One region of the Peribacillus sp. FSL E2-0159 genome, then DNA from elsewhere that is predicted to be linked to it. Evidence: predicted binding sites of a transcription regulator. Region 1 holds the regulator's gene; the other holds the start of a gene.

Region 1 (8,307 bases):
CGTACCCCTCCTTAAACGATCGTACAAATGCAGCGAACGCGTGGGGAGCTGACTTTTATCTCTCCATCCACATTAATGCTGGCGGCGGAACTGGGTACGAGGATTACATTTATACGTCCTCTAACCAGATAACGAAAACGTATCAAGATCATATTCATTCAGAAGTCATGAAACTTATCAACATCCAAGACAGAGGACAAAAAACAGGAGATTTACATGTGCTCCGTGAAACGGACATGCCTGCACTCCTGACTGAAAATGGATTTATCGATAATGTCAATGACGCATCCAAATTGAAAACGGCATCCTTTATCGAATCACTGGCTCGCGGACATGTAAACGGTTTAGTTAAATGCTTCAATCTTACAAAGAAAAGTACAGCTGTATACCACACTGTCGTTAGTGGGGATACCGTATATTCCTTAAGCGTTTCTTATGGAAGTACGGTTCAGCAAATTAAAGATTGGAACGGTCTTGACAGTCAGTACACCATTACAGTAAACCAGAAATTGCGGGTGAAATGAATAATTAATAATTAATAATTAACTGGCTAATTTATTCATAACTTCCAGAAAGCACACCACGCAGGAAGCCCTTCTCAAAAAGAGAGGGGCTTTTCTTGGTTCAGGAGGTTCAGGAATATGCATGTAATGAAATAATCATGTACATTCTACCGTACTGATTTGATCCATTACTTCGATAATAGAGGAAGGGGTGTAGGGGGAATTTAAGAACTGGCATAGATACCAGCATCCATACAAAGGAAAATAATAAATTTGCACAGTAGGCAAAAGTGGACTTTGTGCAAATGGGAGTCACTTTCTGGCTGTATATATAATTGCAGTTTATCAGGAAACAAGCCTCTGACGGGATTCGAACCCGCACTCCTTTCGTAAGCATAGGCTAGGGGAGAACACGCTTCCCTACGGATTTTCACCGGCAGGAATTCCACCTGCCTCAGCTTATTTGCTTTTCGGTGCTTCTGAAACCCTTACCTTGCGACCCGGGGCTACAATGTTTTCCGGCGCTCTTCCCTTCTAGAGCTACAGAGGCAAATGCTTATCATTCAATTATAAGATTTTATATGAGAGTGTGAACCCAATAATAAAAATATGATAATTTGATTACCCAATATAGGCAATTTTATTGTTTCTGCATGTAAAGAAAATTACTGGAAAAAGCGTCCTAGGACGCATATAGTTTCCAAATACATTCACTCAATGATATGAGTAAGCTAAAGAAAAATACTAAAAAGCACAAACCATGATGGCTTGTACCTAAAATGTAGAATTGAATCTATGTATTGTTGCACATTATTCATTTATTTTCATTTTCGTCAAGAAACCCTCGAGATGGATATTAATCGTATATTTTAATGGCTTGAACCACTTTTCCTAAAATTCGGACTCTATCATTTTTGATGTTATAGGTTTTTTCTTCATAAAAAGGATCTGTGCTGCAGGGAGTGAGTGTGATGTTTTCTTCAATGATATTCACTTTTTTGACCGTAGCATCGTGACCATTTACTAAAACCACACCAATTTTTCCGTTTTCGACGTAGGTTGTTTTTTCAACGAGAATCAATGATCCATCACTGAATTCTTTGTTCATGCTATTGCCATTCACTCTAAGGAAAAAATATTCTTTATTCGATTTTAGCATCGAATTTAATGTCGGCATATAGGCTTCTATATATTCGTTTGTAAAATTAGGCTCTCCAGCAGGGATATTTCCGTAGACACCAATTAATCTTACATTCTTTTCATTTAGAAATTCCATTCCAGGATTATTTCTAACGATAGGTGCTCCTTCAATGAGGTGGGATAGGGGTATTTCAAAGCATGTCGACATCATGCTCAATTTATCCATTAAAGGTTTATTACGTCCGGATTCCCAAGCTGATACTGCCGTTGGGGCCACTTTTAATATATTTGCCAAATCTTCTTGTGTCATTTTTCTTTCTTTTCTTAACATTTTAATCCGTTCACCAATGTGCATATTTCTTCACCTCTTACTTGAATATACACTATGAGTGAAAGTGAGTAAACTTAAAGTGCGTGAATTTTTCGAAAAATTGTTGGTAACTATACTTCAAGTGTGATATTATTTTTTTAGACAGGTGGTGACAAGATATGACAAACGTTAAGTTCACACTTAAACAAGCGAGGAAGTATAAAGGATTAACTCAAGATGAAATGGCTAAAGTGCTGAAGATGGCCAAGAGGACTTACATTGACTATGAGCAATATAAAATTCCTTTACGAATCGATAAGGCTTATTTATTTGCTGAATGTGTAGGATTCTCGATTGATGATATCATTTTTTTTGATCCTCACCTACACTTCAAATGTAGTTGAAGGTTCAAGTGTACCATCATTTCTTCACCAGATGGGCCATTCGGAATGTAAAGTCTAATCAATACAATCCTAACTTACATGGTACAAGATTCAAGAAATGATGGAAAGAAGGTGAAATAAGTGGAAAGGTAAATTAATTCTTTTGAAGTTGCAGTAGGAGTTGCCGCTGTTAGTATATTTAAGATTGGAAAGGAAATTCGTGGAGAGGTCATTTTAGTACACGACGGTGTTGTCAAATTGTACAATTGGAAGGACGAACTTATCACTGAAATTATTGATACTGTTCTCATGGGGAATAAGGGTATGTAGGAGGGGGGATTGCTTAAAGGAGAAAAAATCCAAACTTCTCACGTTCTTAAAAAAAGGTCCAGCTGTATCCCCAATTGGAGCATGCTGATATTTTGTATGAAATAGACGATTGATACTTGAGATCCTCATGAATGACAGCCAATTGCTGTGAAAGTATTTTATTTAATTAAGGAATAGGACGGACTTCAAAACACCATGAATAGGAGCAATTGGACAATGGCATATTCGAAGGAAAAGTCAATATGGATGAACAAGCCCTCTATCCTTTGCAGGATAAGGGCTTGTTCTCTTTTTTCGTGAATATGAAGCATTCGATTTAGTACGTCTTCATAAAAAGAAAAAGACTGCATCCATAAATGAATTGAAGGTTAGTCTTCATACTTTATCTCCATTTTTAATGAACTTCTTCTAGTTTTTTTCTCCCATCTTTATGAAGATAGCAGGTAATGGTATGCAAACGTACAAATATATACTAATGAAGGCATGGGAAGGAGAGCATTGATAATAGGATGAGTTCGAAAAAATACCACAGGATATTGGAGGAGATAACAATTGAAAAGGAATGTAATCAATTATGTCGTTTTTCTTGTCCTCATTCTAACCATATTAATTGTGGCTAAGCCAGACATTTCCTCAGCCGGAAAATTGAAACCGCCCTCCGAAACCTTCAGTCCAGGGGATTGGTTTCTAGGAAGTATTCCTCCCAATCTTGACACAGAGAAACCACCGATCGTGTTTGTTCAAGGGAAAAACAGCAGTTCAACCAGCTGGTACGGTGAAACGGAATATCATGGTGTCAATGATATGTATACCAAGGCGTATGAAGCAGGCTACCAAACTGTTTTTGTTCAGCTTCATGATTCAGCTGGAAATGGATCAGTGAGCCAATATGCTAATGGAAGGCTCTTAGCTCAAATGCTTTCAGAAATTAGTAACCATTTCGGGGGCGAAAAAGTAAATATTATAGCTCACAGCAAAGGAGGGCCAGACACCCAAGCTGCTCTAGTACACTATGGAGCACACCAATATGTTGGAAGGGTCATCACTTTAGCTTCTCCACATCATGGTTCTTACTTAGCTGATTTGGCTTATAGCTGGTATGCGGGCTGGCTTGGTTCCTTATTAGGTCAAAAAGATGATGGAACTTATTCCTTACAAGTTGGTAAAATGGCGGAATTTCGTTCTGTCACAGATAACCATGTTAACGCTCGTAAAAACATGTATTTTACTGTGGCAGGTATGAACAGAGGCCCGGTTCTTTCAGCTTTATCAATGGGGGGACAATATTTATCTTCATATGGAGAAAATGATGGTCTAGTGAATGTTTGGAGTACAAAAATACCTTACGGAACACATTTATTTACGGATCCCAACTTTGATCACGACAATATTCGAGTCGGTTCAGCTGTATTTTCAAGAATTGAACCCTATTTAAGAAGCACTTCCATCGCTGGGGTTCCTGAATTTAATGTCAACTATAAAGAACGAGTAGAAGATGATGTCATCACAACCGCACTCGCTCAAACCGTTCTGGGTGATGTCCTGAAACAAAATGTCTGGATCGAACAAAGTTTCCATGTAAATGAAGCAGCCCCAGGTAAAATAACCATATATACAGCCTCAAATGATGTTGAGGTTGAATTAATTTCTCCATCCAATAAAAAGTATTCACCTTCCTTAAAAGTTCATTCAGCACAGAATGAAATTTCCTTTTTTAATGGCGCAACCATCCAATCATTCAATAGAAATAACCTTGAAATTGGGGACTGGAAAGTGCGAATGAAGACTAAATCGCCAAAAGACGCCTACTTGTTCACAGCACAATTTAACGAAAAGAATCCCATTACATTAAGTATGGCCGGTAAAGTCAAGCAAAAAGATGCAAAATTTTTAATAAATAACCCAATGAATGATAAAAAAAGGCCTATCAGCACAACATTTTTGGTTCATCTAATAGATGAAAGCGGTAATGAAATTAGTGAAAAAAGCTCCATTAAGATAATGGATACCGAAAATTTTACTGGTGCCCTTCCAGAAGTACCTAAGTCAGGTGTTTATAATGTAACAATTGATGTCAAGGAAAAAAATGCGGATGGTACTGAAAGAATCCGGACGCTGATTCGTTCGGTCTATATTGAGAAATAGTGAAAGGCCTTCTCTTAATTGGGAGGGTATCAGAATGTAGATAAATTCGCATCAGGGGAGACCCCACAGGCGCAAAGAGCGCCGAGGGCGGACGCCCGGGAAAGCAAGTGCCTGGAGTGGAAATCAACGTTCAAGTTTAAGAAACCCTCAAAAAAAAGTCCAGCCGTTTTCAGAAATCAGCTCCCTTTCCGCCGACTCACTGCCAAGCCCCCTCACCGCATGCGTCTGTGGGTCCCGTCTAGCTAGATATTCGGCAGTAGTTTCACAATTTTCTTCAATCGAGTGAGGGTTTCCTCAGTATAAACGAGTAAAAAACATGAAGGATAACCAAGTTTACTTTTAAAATCATGCTTCGAGGTGAGAGCATTACGAACCTCCTTTTGTCGACAGCTAATACCTTCTCTTTATTGAGAAGGTATTATTTTGATGAAATGAGAGGGAGGTGCGAAATGATAGGGTTAACAAGGGTGATGGTGATTCAGCCAAAGGAAACAGCCAGGTGGTAATTGTTAATTTTAGGTGTAAATTTATGGGCGTTATATGGGGATATAATCAAGTCAGGTCTCCTGGAAATAATAAGGATTGATGAAATGCAACGAGGATAACCTGTATAGATTTAATCCGTCTTTTGATAGGACTCTCTATAAGACAAAATACCAGTTTTGAGTGCAGCATAATTGCCTATGCTTGCATAGCCATAAAACCAGCCCATGAAAATTCCTGCAACCAAATGATGACGATGGCTAATGAAAATGGAAATGAATAATCCAAGACCCAAAGCGATGCTTGGGATAAATTTAGGAGGAACATGAAACATGACCTTTATAAGTTGAGTAAGAATCATGATGGTAGGAATGGCTATCACTGCATCCCAAAAGTTTGTATGGATGGTTGGGAAGTCCATAATTTCACCACCTTAACATTGAAAGTTTTTAAAATTAATTTTTACTATTTATCAAGGTTTTATACCATAGTATATGAATACATATTTAAAAATTAATTATTGAAAGGTTATACAAAATAAGTTTTGAAGATTTTCAGAGTTCAATTTAAAATCCATAAATCCATTAATTTTTGGATTGACGGCTTTTTCTGTAATGGTTTAATAAAACGCGGAGAGAGCCACTTTAGGCATGTTATCCATAGTAAACAATTTTCTGAACTTTCTTTGTTGGACAAGCTGTAACCTTTCCCATAGTTTAGAATACGATAAGAATGAAGATAAACAGTAAATAATAAAGTGTTTCTAATAATGGGGAGTTCTTATGAGCAAGGAAACGTTTATTAAGGAAATTGCTCCTTATGCCCAGAAAATTCAAAAGGAATTTAAAATTTTACCTTCTGTTGTCATTGCACAAGCTTGTTTGGAGAGTGGATATGGGACAAGCTTGTTAGCAAATCAAGGAAAAAATATATTTGGTACAAAAGGTGACTTTAAGGGAGAGTCTGTCATTATTCAAACAATGGAATATGTCAACGGTGTGCCCGTTCAAGTATGGAACAAATTCAGAAAATACCCAACTGGAAGAAAGTCTTAGAGATCTTGCCAATCTATATGAAATGGGGACTTCGTGGAATAGAAGTCTATATACAGCTGTAATTGGAGAAAAAGATTACAAAAAAGCACTCAAAGCAATATTCGATGCGGGTTACGCCTCGGACCCGAAATATATAGAAAAACTGGTAAACCTAATCGAAACAAGCGATTTAACTAAATATGACGCAAACATCGAAGAGGTTTATCATATTGTCAAAAAGGGGGATTCAGTCTCTGGGCTTGCAAAGGCATATGGTTCAACACAAGTACAGATTCAGCAGTGGAATGGCTTGGTCGATCTAAACCTTATAAAAGTGAACCAAAGTTTAGAGTAAAATGAAATTTAACTGGGAGCGGTAATTTACCGCTCTCCTTTTTTAGTTGAAATAGGTTTCTTTCGAAAGTACATATATCAAGACAGTCAATAATATCCTTTCATCCGATATAAAGGATGTTAATATTCCCATGAAAAATTGATTCTATTAAAAATATCTCAAAATCTACTCTTCCATATGCATATTGAGAGAATCTGGGACATAAATTAAACAAACAAAAAAAAAGCGCGGTTAGCGCTTTTAGTGTATTTGTCTATATAAGCCTATTACTTTTCCAAGTATCGAAACATCTCGTAAAATAATTGGTTCCATATTTGAGTTTTCAGGCTGAAGCCTTATGTAATCCGGTTCCTTAAAGAATCGTTTTACAGTGGCTTCATCATCTTCAGTCATGGCCACGACGATATCTCCATTATTGGCACTGCTTTGTTGTTTCACGATGACATAATCTCCATCATGAATTCCTGCTTCGATCATACTTTCACCCATGATTTCCAGCATGAATACATGGTCATCATGTGGAACCATGCTTTCAGGAAGCGGAAAGTATTCTTCTATGTTCTCAATGGCCGTTATAGGCATGCCCGCTGTTACTTTTCCAAGTAACGGCACGTTCACGACATTAACTTTGGGAATATTGTTCGCTTCCTCGGAATTCATTATTTCAATGGCCCTTGGCTTGGTTGGGTCACGTCTAATCAGGCCTTTACTTTCCAGGCGGGATAAATGTCCGTGTACTGTTGAACTTGATGCAAGTCCCACTGCTTCACCAATCTCCCGTACGGAAGGTGGATACCCTTTTTGTCGGACCTCTTCTTTAATGAAATCAAGAATATCTTGCTGCCGTTTTGATAGTTTAGTCATTTGTGCACCTCTTCCCCAATGTTCTTTGCTACATTATAGCATGGCCCCCAACTCTATACAAACATAAGTTCGAATTTTGTTGTTGACTGAAACAAACGTTCGTATTATAATTCGATCATAACATACGAACGAACATTCGCTTTGGAGGGAAAATAATTATGAAAAAATTATACAAAAATTATATTTATACGATTCTATTAGCGGGATCAGTATTCATCTTTTCAGTTTTATTCTCTTGTACATTGAACAATGATCAAAAAAAAGATTTCCTTTCTATAGAAGTAAGTGAAGGTGACACCCTTTGGGGAATTGCTGAAGAATATGAAGAAGCAAATTTGACAAAAAAAGAATTCATTGGTTGGATAGAAGAGCATAATGGAGTCAGGGCGGATTCGATTAAACCTGGTCAAGTCATCGTCATACCGGTTAAAGATGAGGAACTTGTCCAGAATTTGGCCAGTGAGCAGTAAGTAGTGAAGGTAGGGTATTATGAAGGCGGTAATCTATTGTAGGGTCAGCACAGAAAAAGAGTCACAGGAAACATCATTGGCAAGGCAGGAAGATGAATTAGTCAAATTGGCAGAAAAGATGGATGTGGAAGTTGTTTCCATAATAAAAGAACAGGCAAGTGGTTATGAGTTGAATCGGGATGGCATTTTTGACATGCTCGAACTATTTAAAACCAAAGAAGCTGAAGTACTATTAATCCAGGACGAAACAAGACTGGGAAGAGGGAATGCCAAAATAGCCCTTTTCCATG
Region 2 (8,307 bases), 2.4 Mb from region 1:
CATCGAAAAATACTAACGCATCTTCCACTGATAAAGCTGTCGTTTCACTTATATGGACCCCTTGAATGAGCACGGAAAGACTCTCTTTTTTCAATCGATGACCCTTACAGGTTGGACAGTGATGTTCAGACATATATTTCTGCATTTGCTCACGAATATAGTCTGAACTCGTCTCCTTGAAGCGCCTTTCGATGTTTCTTAAAACTCCTTCAAAAGGAATATATCCTTCTTGCACTCTTCCAAAATCATTTTTATAACGGAAATATATCTTATCTTTACCGGAACCAAACAAGACCTTATCCATTTTCTCTTCCGGTAAATCTTTAACGGGTACATCCATATCTATCTCATAATGTTTGGCTACCGCTTCAAGGAGCTGCGGATAATATTGAGAACTCGTCGGCTCCCATGGTGCAATCGCATGTTGACGGAGGCTTAAATCCTGATTCGGGATGACCAGATCACGGTCCACCTCAAGCCTCGCTCCCAAGCCATCACAATCCGGGCAGGCCCCAAACGGGCTATTGAAGGAAAACATTCTCGGCTCTAACTCTTCAATCGAAAATCCGCAGTATGGACAAGCATGATGTTCACTGAACAGCAGCTCTTCCTCACCCATGACATCAATGATGACTTTGCCTTCGCCAAGCTGCAAAGCACTTTCCAATGAATCTGCAAGCCTAGCCATGATACCCTCTTTAATGACGATCCGGTCTATGATGACTTCAATCGAATGTTTTTTATTTTTTTCGAGAGTGATCTCCTCACTGAGATCATGCATTTCCCCGTTCACACGAATGCGGACATATCCTTGTTTCTTAACTTCCTCCAAAACTTTTGCATGTGTCCCTTTTCTTCCTGAGACGAGCGGCGCCAATACCTGAAGCTTGGTTCGCTCAGGGTAATCAAGAATGCGGTCCACCATTTGCTCAATCGTTTGTGAGGTGATTTCAATATTATGGATCGGACAGGTCGGTCTTCCAACCCGTGCAAATAACAGCCTTAAATAATCATAGATCTCCGTAACAGTCCCTACGGTTGAACGAGGATTTCGACTGGTCGTTTTCTGGTCTATGGAAATGGCCGGTGACAAACCTTCAATCGCATCGACATCCGGTTTATCCACTTGGCCTAAGAATTGACGGGCATAAGCGGACAGTGATTCTACATAACGTCTTTGCCCTTCTGCATAAATCGTATCAAAAGCCAAGGAAGACTTTCCAGATCCCGATAATCCGGTCAGCACAACAAGTTTGTCTCTCGGTATCGTGATATCAATATTCTTTAAATTGTTGGCCCTGGCACCTTTTATCACAATTTTATCCATTGCCATGTTTCGTCACCCTTCCGCTTTTAACTCTAGTAATAAATCACGCAGCTCGGCAGCTCGCTCGAAGTCCAGTGCCTTTGCCGCTTCCTTCATTTCTTTTTCCATGCTTGCCATAACTTTTAAACGCTCTTTTTTAGGAAGCTTCGCGAGGCTTGGTGCAAGGTCTTCCTTATACTCTTCGCTTTCTTCGGCTACATGAGTCGCCCTTATGGAGTCACGGATATCCTTTTGAATGGTTTGAGGCATTATTCCATGCTCTTTATTATAATTTTCCTGGATTTCACGACGCCGTCTCGTTTCATTGATGGCAAGTTCCATCGAATTCGTGATGCGGTCTGCATACATGATGACGTGGCCGTTGGAATTACGGGCTGCACGGCCCATCGTTTGAATAAGCGAACGTTCCGAGCGAAGGAATCCTTCTTTATCGGCATCCAGAATGGTCACTAACGACACTTCCGGTATATCCAGGCCTTCCCTTAAAAGATTGATTCCAACGAGTACATCATATTTGCCCATTCGAAGTTCCCGGATGATTTCTATCCTTTCCAAGGTCTTCACTTCCGAATGAAGATATTGGACCTTGATGCCGATTTCCTTTAAATAATCAGTTAAATCTTCGGACATCTTTTTCGTCAAGGTCGTAATGAGCACACGCTCGTTCTTTTTGACGCGCTCCTGTATTTCACCGATCATGTCATCTATCTGCCCTTCAATCGGCCGCACTTCTACCGTCGGATCCAGCAATCCGGTAGGACGGATGATCTGCTGAACCATTTCTGGCGTATGTTCGAGTTCATATGGTCCCGGAGTTGCCGAAACGAATATGGATTGATGGACCTTTTTTTCAAATTCTTCAAATCTTAGCGGGCGGTTATCTTTTGCAGACGGCAGACGGAAGCCATGATCGACGAGCACTTGCTTACGCGCCTGATCTCCATTGAACATTCCGCGGATTTGCGAAAGGGTTACGTGTGATTCATCCACGACCAATAGGAAGTCCTCTGGAAAGTAATCTATTAAAGTGTATGGTGTCGCACCTGAGGGACGAAGGGTTAAATGGCGGGAATAGTTCTCGATCCCTGAACAAAAGCCCATTTCCCGCATCATTTCCAAATCATAACGGGTCCGCTGCTCCAAGCGCTGTGCTTCAAGGAGTTTTTCATCTTCCCTTAATTCCTTCAATCGCTCTTCCAATTCCGTTTCGATGTTTTGAATAGCTATCCGCATTTTCTCTTCGCGGGTTACGAAGTGGGAAGCTGGGAAAATGGCGATATGTTCACGTTCACCGGTAATTTCACCAGTCAGGGCATCGACTTCACGGATACGGTCAATCTCATCCCCGAAAAACTCGACCCGTACGCAATGTTCATCACGTGAGGCCGGGAAAATTTCGACCACGTCGCCGCGAACGCGGAAGGTCCCCCTTTGGAAAGCAATATCATTCCTCTCATATTGAATATCCACGAGTCTGTGCAGCAAGGCATTCCGGTCTATTTCCATGCCTTTTCGGAGGGAAACAACCATCTCCCGGTACTCTTCAGGAGAACCGAGTCCATATATGCACGATACACTGGCAATGATGATGACATCTTTCCTTTCGAACAAAGACGAGGTTGCCGAGTGACGCAGTTTATCGATTTCATCATTAATGCTTGCATCTTTTTCGATGAAGGTATCCGTAGATGGAACATAAGCCTCTGGCTGGTAATAATCATAATAGCTAACGAAGTATTCAACGGCATTATTAGGGAAGAACTCTTTAAACTCACTGTAAAGCTGCCCTGCCAACGTTTTATTGTGGGCAATGACAAGAGTCGGTTTATTGATTCTTTGAATCACATTGGAAACGGTGAACGTTTTCCCTGTCCCCGTTGCCCCCAATAACGTCTGCATTTCCTTGCCTTCCTTAACCCCTTCGACTAGCATTTCAATTGCTGCCGGTTGATCTCCTTGAGGAGAGTATTTTGAGACTAACTCAAACTTATCCTTCACCAAGCATAGCCTCCTATTGAAATATTTTTATATGAAGACGGGACATGTCTATATCCCTTCTATTTATTCCGGTTTAATAAAGCATATATACACATTCTACCACAATAGCCTTAAAACAAACCAGCAATAAGCGAACATCCATTCTATTTTTGAATTTTGGAAATCATGATGTGTTGAGGGGAATGACACGTTTGAGTACAAAAAAAGCACCTTTGGTGTCAGGCGCTCTTGGATGTACGTTTCATCATTCTTTTTGATAACCAAAATCCCACTGTCAGGGATAAGGCATCGACGATGATCAATAAGTTTGTATGCGTATAACCTTTATATGCGGAAGCTGTAATCAAGGCAACAGTTAAAACAAGGCCTACGACATTGTTATAGGTAACTCTTGAAAATAGCATGACAAGTAGACAAGGAAGGAAAAGGGCAGAAAGAATTTTAATCATTTTTTCATCTCCTTTATAAGAGAAAAATAGAGTAGTTTCAGTTTAAATGATTATGAAGCTTTTTGCCAATCAATTTCCCACTTGATTTTCAAGGCATCATCAGAAGAACATTCCACGCATCCATCAATTATGCCCATTAAAAAAAAGAGGCAAACCCCTTTAAAGGGAAGTTTGCTTCTTTTCACTCCAATCAATATGGATCCGCTTCATGTCCTTTTCTAACGGCGTCCTCAGGGTTATCCGTCCCACCCAGAGGTTTTGAAGAGTCCGTATGTTCAGAAGCCGAGGCCAGTCCCTCTTTCAATCTGCGGCCATACTCTTCATCGGCCTCTTCGGCAAGTGCTATCATTTTTTCCTGAATGCGCTTGTCGGCAGGAGCCAATGCCCCCACTAAATTGGAAATTAAATCGTCTTTTTCCCAATCCTCGAATTCACGGAATGTTTCACCAGCCTGTTTCGTATTGTTCTGGCGATCGATTGTCTCACGAACAAGTTTCCCTTCCACCATTGGTGTATACTCCTTGCCGGTCTGCTTGGCTTCTTTCAAGCCGCCGACAGTTGATGGTTCGTAGTTGATGTGGGGGCTTTGGCTGCCTCTGCCAACTTCATATTGCATCTGTCCGCCAGTCTGATTCGTGGCTGTTGGTTTCTTTGGAGCATTAATCGGCAATTGCAGATAATTCGCGCCAACACGGTGACGTTGTGTATCGGAATAAGAGAATGTACGCCCCTGTAACATCTTGTCATCAGAAAAGTCCAGTCCATCCACTAGGACACCCGTGCCGAATGCAGCCTGTTCGACTTCAGTGAAATAGTCTTCAGGGTTTTTATTCAATACCATCGTACCGACATGCAGCCACGGGAACTCATCTTTCGGCCAGATCTTCGTATCATCCAGCGGATCAAAATCCAACTCAGGATGATCATCATCACTCATGATTTGTACGTTGAGATCCCATTCCGGATAGTCCCCGCGTTCGATCGCTTCATATAGATCCTGTGTGGCATGATTGAAATTTGTAGCTTGAATTTCATTTGCCTCTTGCTGTGTCAGGTTCTTGATCCCTTGTTTCGGTTCCCAGTGATACTTGACAAGCACGGCTTTCCCTTCCTCATTCACCCATTTATAAGTATTGACCCCTGATCCTTGCATCATACGGTAGTTAGCTGGAATGCCCCATGGGGAAAATACAAAGGTAACCATATGGAATGTTTCAGGCGAACTCGAGCAAAAATCGAAAATCCTCCTGCCGTCCTGAATATTCGTGACCGGATCCGGTTTGAAGGCATGAATCAAATCCGGGAATTTCATGGCATCTCGGATAAAGAAAATTTTCAGGTTATTTCCTACAAGATCCCAGTTTCCATCTTCCGTATAAAATTTGACGGCAAATCCCCTGGGATCACGTAACGTTTCCGGGGACGTCCCTCCATGAATAACGGATGAAAATCTCACGAATACCGGGGTTTTTTTACCTTCTTCCTGAAAAACCTTCGCTCTAGTATATTTTGAAATCGGCTCGTCCCCCGCTTTACCGGTCGGTACGAAATAACCATGTGCACCTGCACCACGGGCATGCACAACCCGTTCAGGGATACGCTCCCTATCGAAGTGGCTGATCTTTTCAAGGAAATCATAGTTCTCAAGTGTACTAGGACCTCTGTTCCCTACAGTTCTAAGACTCTGGTTATTCGTAACCGGGTGCCCTTGCCTGTTCGTTAATGTTTCTTTCGATTCATCATTTGGTTTTTTGGATTTATCGGACAAAAAAACCCCTCCTCTGTTAATAAAAGCCATACCATACTTTCCCCTATTCCCTATATTTCACTCTTCAATCTTCAAATTTAATTGAAATTAGTTAAATAAGTACTTTTACCCTATGTATCGATGAGCATATTTTCATGTCATAAACAATTTGAGGCATTTAGTAGAATCATGGAGTAAGCATACCCATTTTTGTATATGCCAACAGCACTCAATTATAATGAACTAAGGATAAATAATTCAAAAAGCGGGGTGCCTTCATTGGACGAATCAATATTAGGAAGACTTGGCAAGATGATGACCGGAAAAACCAGTCGTTGGGTTGTCATTGCTGTGTGGATAATTGCAGCAATCGCATTAACCCTCACTTTGCCTGCCGTTAATGATCGAACAGCAAATAATGCCTCAGACTTGCCTGAGGATTCACCTTCTGTCGTGGCTGATGAACTTATTAAAGAAGAGTTTCCAAACTCCTCTGGACTACCTGCCCTACTTACATGGCATCGGGAAGGTGGACTGACAGAAGCCGACTTGGCCGAAATCCAGTACCTTTCCAAAGAACTGACAGATAAACCATTGTCACAGCAATCTTTTTTACCGCCGCTTCATGAAATTCCGTTGCCTGCTCTTCAAGAATCGGTTTCAGAAGATGGAACGACTTTCGTACAGCCGCTTTTCTTTAAAGAAAAGACCGAGACTGAAATTCTCGAAAAAAATCTTGAAAGCATTAATGAAGCAGTATCGGAACACATTGGATCGGACCCATTCAAGGTCTCGACGGATTCAGATGAATTATCCCTTCGAGTGACAGGCCCTGTAGGGATATCCGTCGATGCAACGGGTTTATTTTCAGGTGCAGATTTCAAATTGCTATTAGCGACAGTAATACTTGTACTTGTCGTGTTATTACTCATTTACCGCTCCCCGCTTCTAGCCATCATTCCTCTAATCGGAGTAGGCTTCGCCTATATTGTCACGAGCCCGATCCTTGGATTTATGGCAGATCATGGTTGGATTACAGTCGATTCACAGGCCATTTCAATCATGACCGTATTATTATTCGGTGCCGGAACGGATTATTGTCTATTTTTAATTTCTCACTACAGAAGTGAATTAAGAAATCATGAAAGCAAACGGAAAGCCATGATCGCCGCATTTAAAGATTCATCAGGCGCCATTGCGATGAGCGGCCTTACGATCGTCATCTCCCTGCTAACATTGCTTGTAGCCAAATATGGAGCCTACCACCGTTTCGCTGTACCATTCAGCTTGTCCATTTTAATCATGATGCTGGCAGCTTTAACACTTGTACCGGCATTGCTTTCTGTATTCGGAAGGGCTTCCTTCTTCCCAATCGTTCCGCGTACACCAGAAATGGAAGAAGCACGGGCTAGGAAAAAGGGAAAAGCCGTCAAAAAACATAAAGAAGGACGCATCGGTAACTGGATTGGTCATATCGTCACAACCAAGCCATGGACCGTCATTCTTACATGCCTGATCATCTTCAGTGTTTTAGCTGGATATTCTTCACAAATAAAATATTCATATGATATTCTCTCTTCCTTCCCTGAAGATATGAACTCCCGTGAAGGCTATTCTGTCATTTCCGACTCGTACTCACCGGGCGAACTGGCACCGGCCACAGTGGTTGTCGATACGGATGGTGAAGATATCGATTTAACGACGGCATTAGAGGCGATGAATATTGTTGAAAGTGTTGCCGATCCAGTCACAAGTAAGTCCAATAAAGATCTTCAGTCCTATGAGGTCACATTCAACATCAACCCATATGATATCGAGGCCATTGGTTCCATTCCGGAAATCCGCACTATGGCGGAGAAAGAATTGAAGGCCGCCAATATATCTTCCGTCGATGAAAAGGTTTGGATTGGCGGGCAAACTGCGACGCAATTCGATAAAAGGGATACCGTAAAATCCGATGAATTCATGATAATCCCGATCATCATCGTCCTGATTTCCTTGCTCCTTTTAGCCTACTTGCGATCTGTGACAGCGATGGTGTATTTAATGGGGACAGTCATTCTCTCATTCTTTGCAGCTATGGGCTTAGGTTGGTTAATCCTGCACTATTTCATGGGTGTCGATGCTATAGAGGGGACAATTCCACTTTATTCTTTCGTATTCCTGGTTGCACTTGGAGAAGATTATAACATTTTCATGGTTTCAAGCATTTGGCGTAAGAAAGAAACGATGCCTATCAAGCAGGCCATCAGAAAAGGCGTTGCCGAAACTAGCGGTGTCATCACATCCGCCGGAATAATCTTGGCAGCCACTTTTTCCGTTCTTGCCACACTTCCGATTCAAGTATTGGTTCAATTCGGGCTCATTACTGCTCTTGGTGTGTTAATGGATACATTCATTGTGCGGCCGTTCCTTGTTCCTGCGATCACCGCCCTACTTGGCCGCCATGCTTTTTGGCCGAGTAAAGTGACCAATCAAGAAGAGAAAGAACATGCCAATTAATTTAGGTAGTCGGCTTTACTCTTCTTCATAAGAAAAAACCCTGTGCCCCATAAATGCACAGGGTTAGAGTTTGTAGACAAAAGGGTTTTCCTAAAATTTCAAAACAAAGTTGATTGGAACGTAAGGTGCGAGACTCCTGCGGGAAAAGCGCGTCGAGGGGAGACCCCGCAGGCGCAAGGCGCCGAGGAGGCTCCCGGACCGCCCGCGGAAAGCGAGTGCCTGGAGTGGAAATCGACGTTCGAGGTTTTATAAACCTTCATAAAAACTGTAGACAAACTTGATTT

Evidence for each region. Region 1 encodes LexA, which represses DNA repair genes until DNA is damaged. Its sites were predicted from a motif close to CGAACATATGTTCG; they were not measured.
Region 2: a site for LexA is predicted at 3,457-3,470, ahead of uvrB (excinuclease ABC subunit UvrB). Genes of this name have one in related genera too.

Annotation. Positions count from the first base shown of each region.
Region 1 is NZ_CP152053.1:2,026,648-2,034,954, forward strand. It holds gene NYE63_RS10025 (N-acetylmuramoyl-L-alanine amidase) at 1-524, shown strand, start outside; gene NYE63_RS10030 (XRE family transcriptional regulator) at 1,360-1,998, opposite strand; gene NYE63_RS10035 (helix-turn-helix transcriptional regulator) at 2,133-2,357, shown strand; gene NYE63_RS10040 (hypothetical protein) at 3,279-4,811, shown strand; gene NYE63_RS10045 (hypothetical protein) at 5,428-5,715, opposite strand; partial or broken gene NYE63_RS10050 (glucosaminidase domain-containing protein) at 6,077-6,458, shown strand; gene NYE63_RS10055 (LysM domain-containing protein) at 6,558-6,683, shown strand; gene lexA (transcriptional repressor LexA) at 6,924-7,547, opposite strand; gene NYE63_RS10065 (LysM peptidoglycan-binding domain-containing protein) at 7,706-8,017, shown strand; gene NYE63_RS10070 (recombinase family protein) at 8,037-8,307, shown strand, end outside.
Region 2 is NZ_CP152053.1:5,493,633-5,501,939, forward strand. It holds gene uvrA (excinuclease ABC subunit UvrA) at 1-1,333, opposite strand, end outside; gene uvrB (excinuclease ABC subunit UvrB) at 1,340-3,325, opposite strand; gene NYE63_RS26955 (CsbA family protein) at 3,544-3,774, opposite strand; gene NYE63_RS26960 (catalase) at 3,965-5,572, opposite strand; gene NYE63_RS26965 (MMPL family transporter) at 5,834-8,023, shown strand.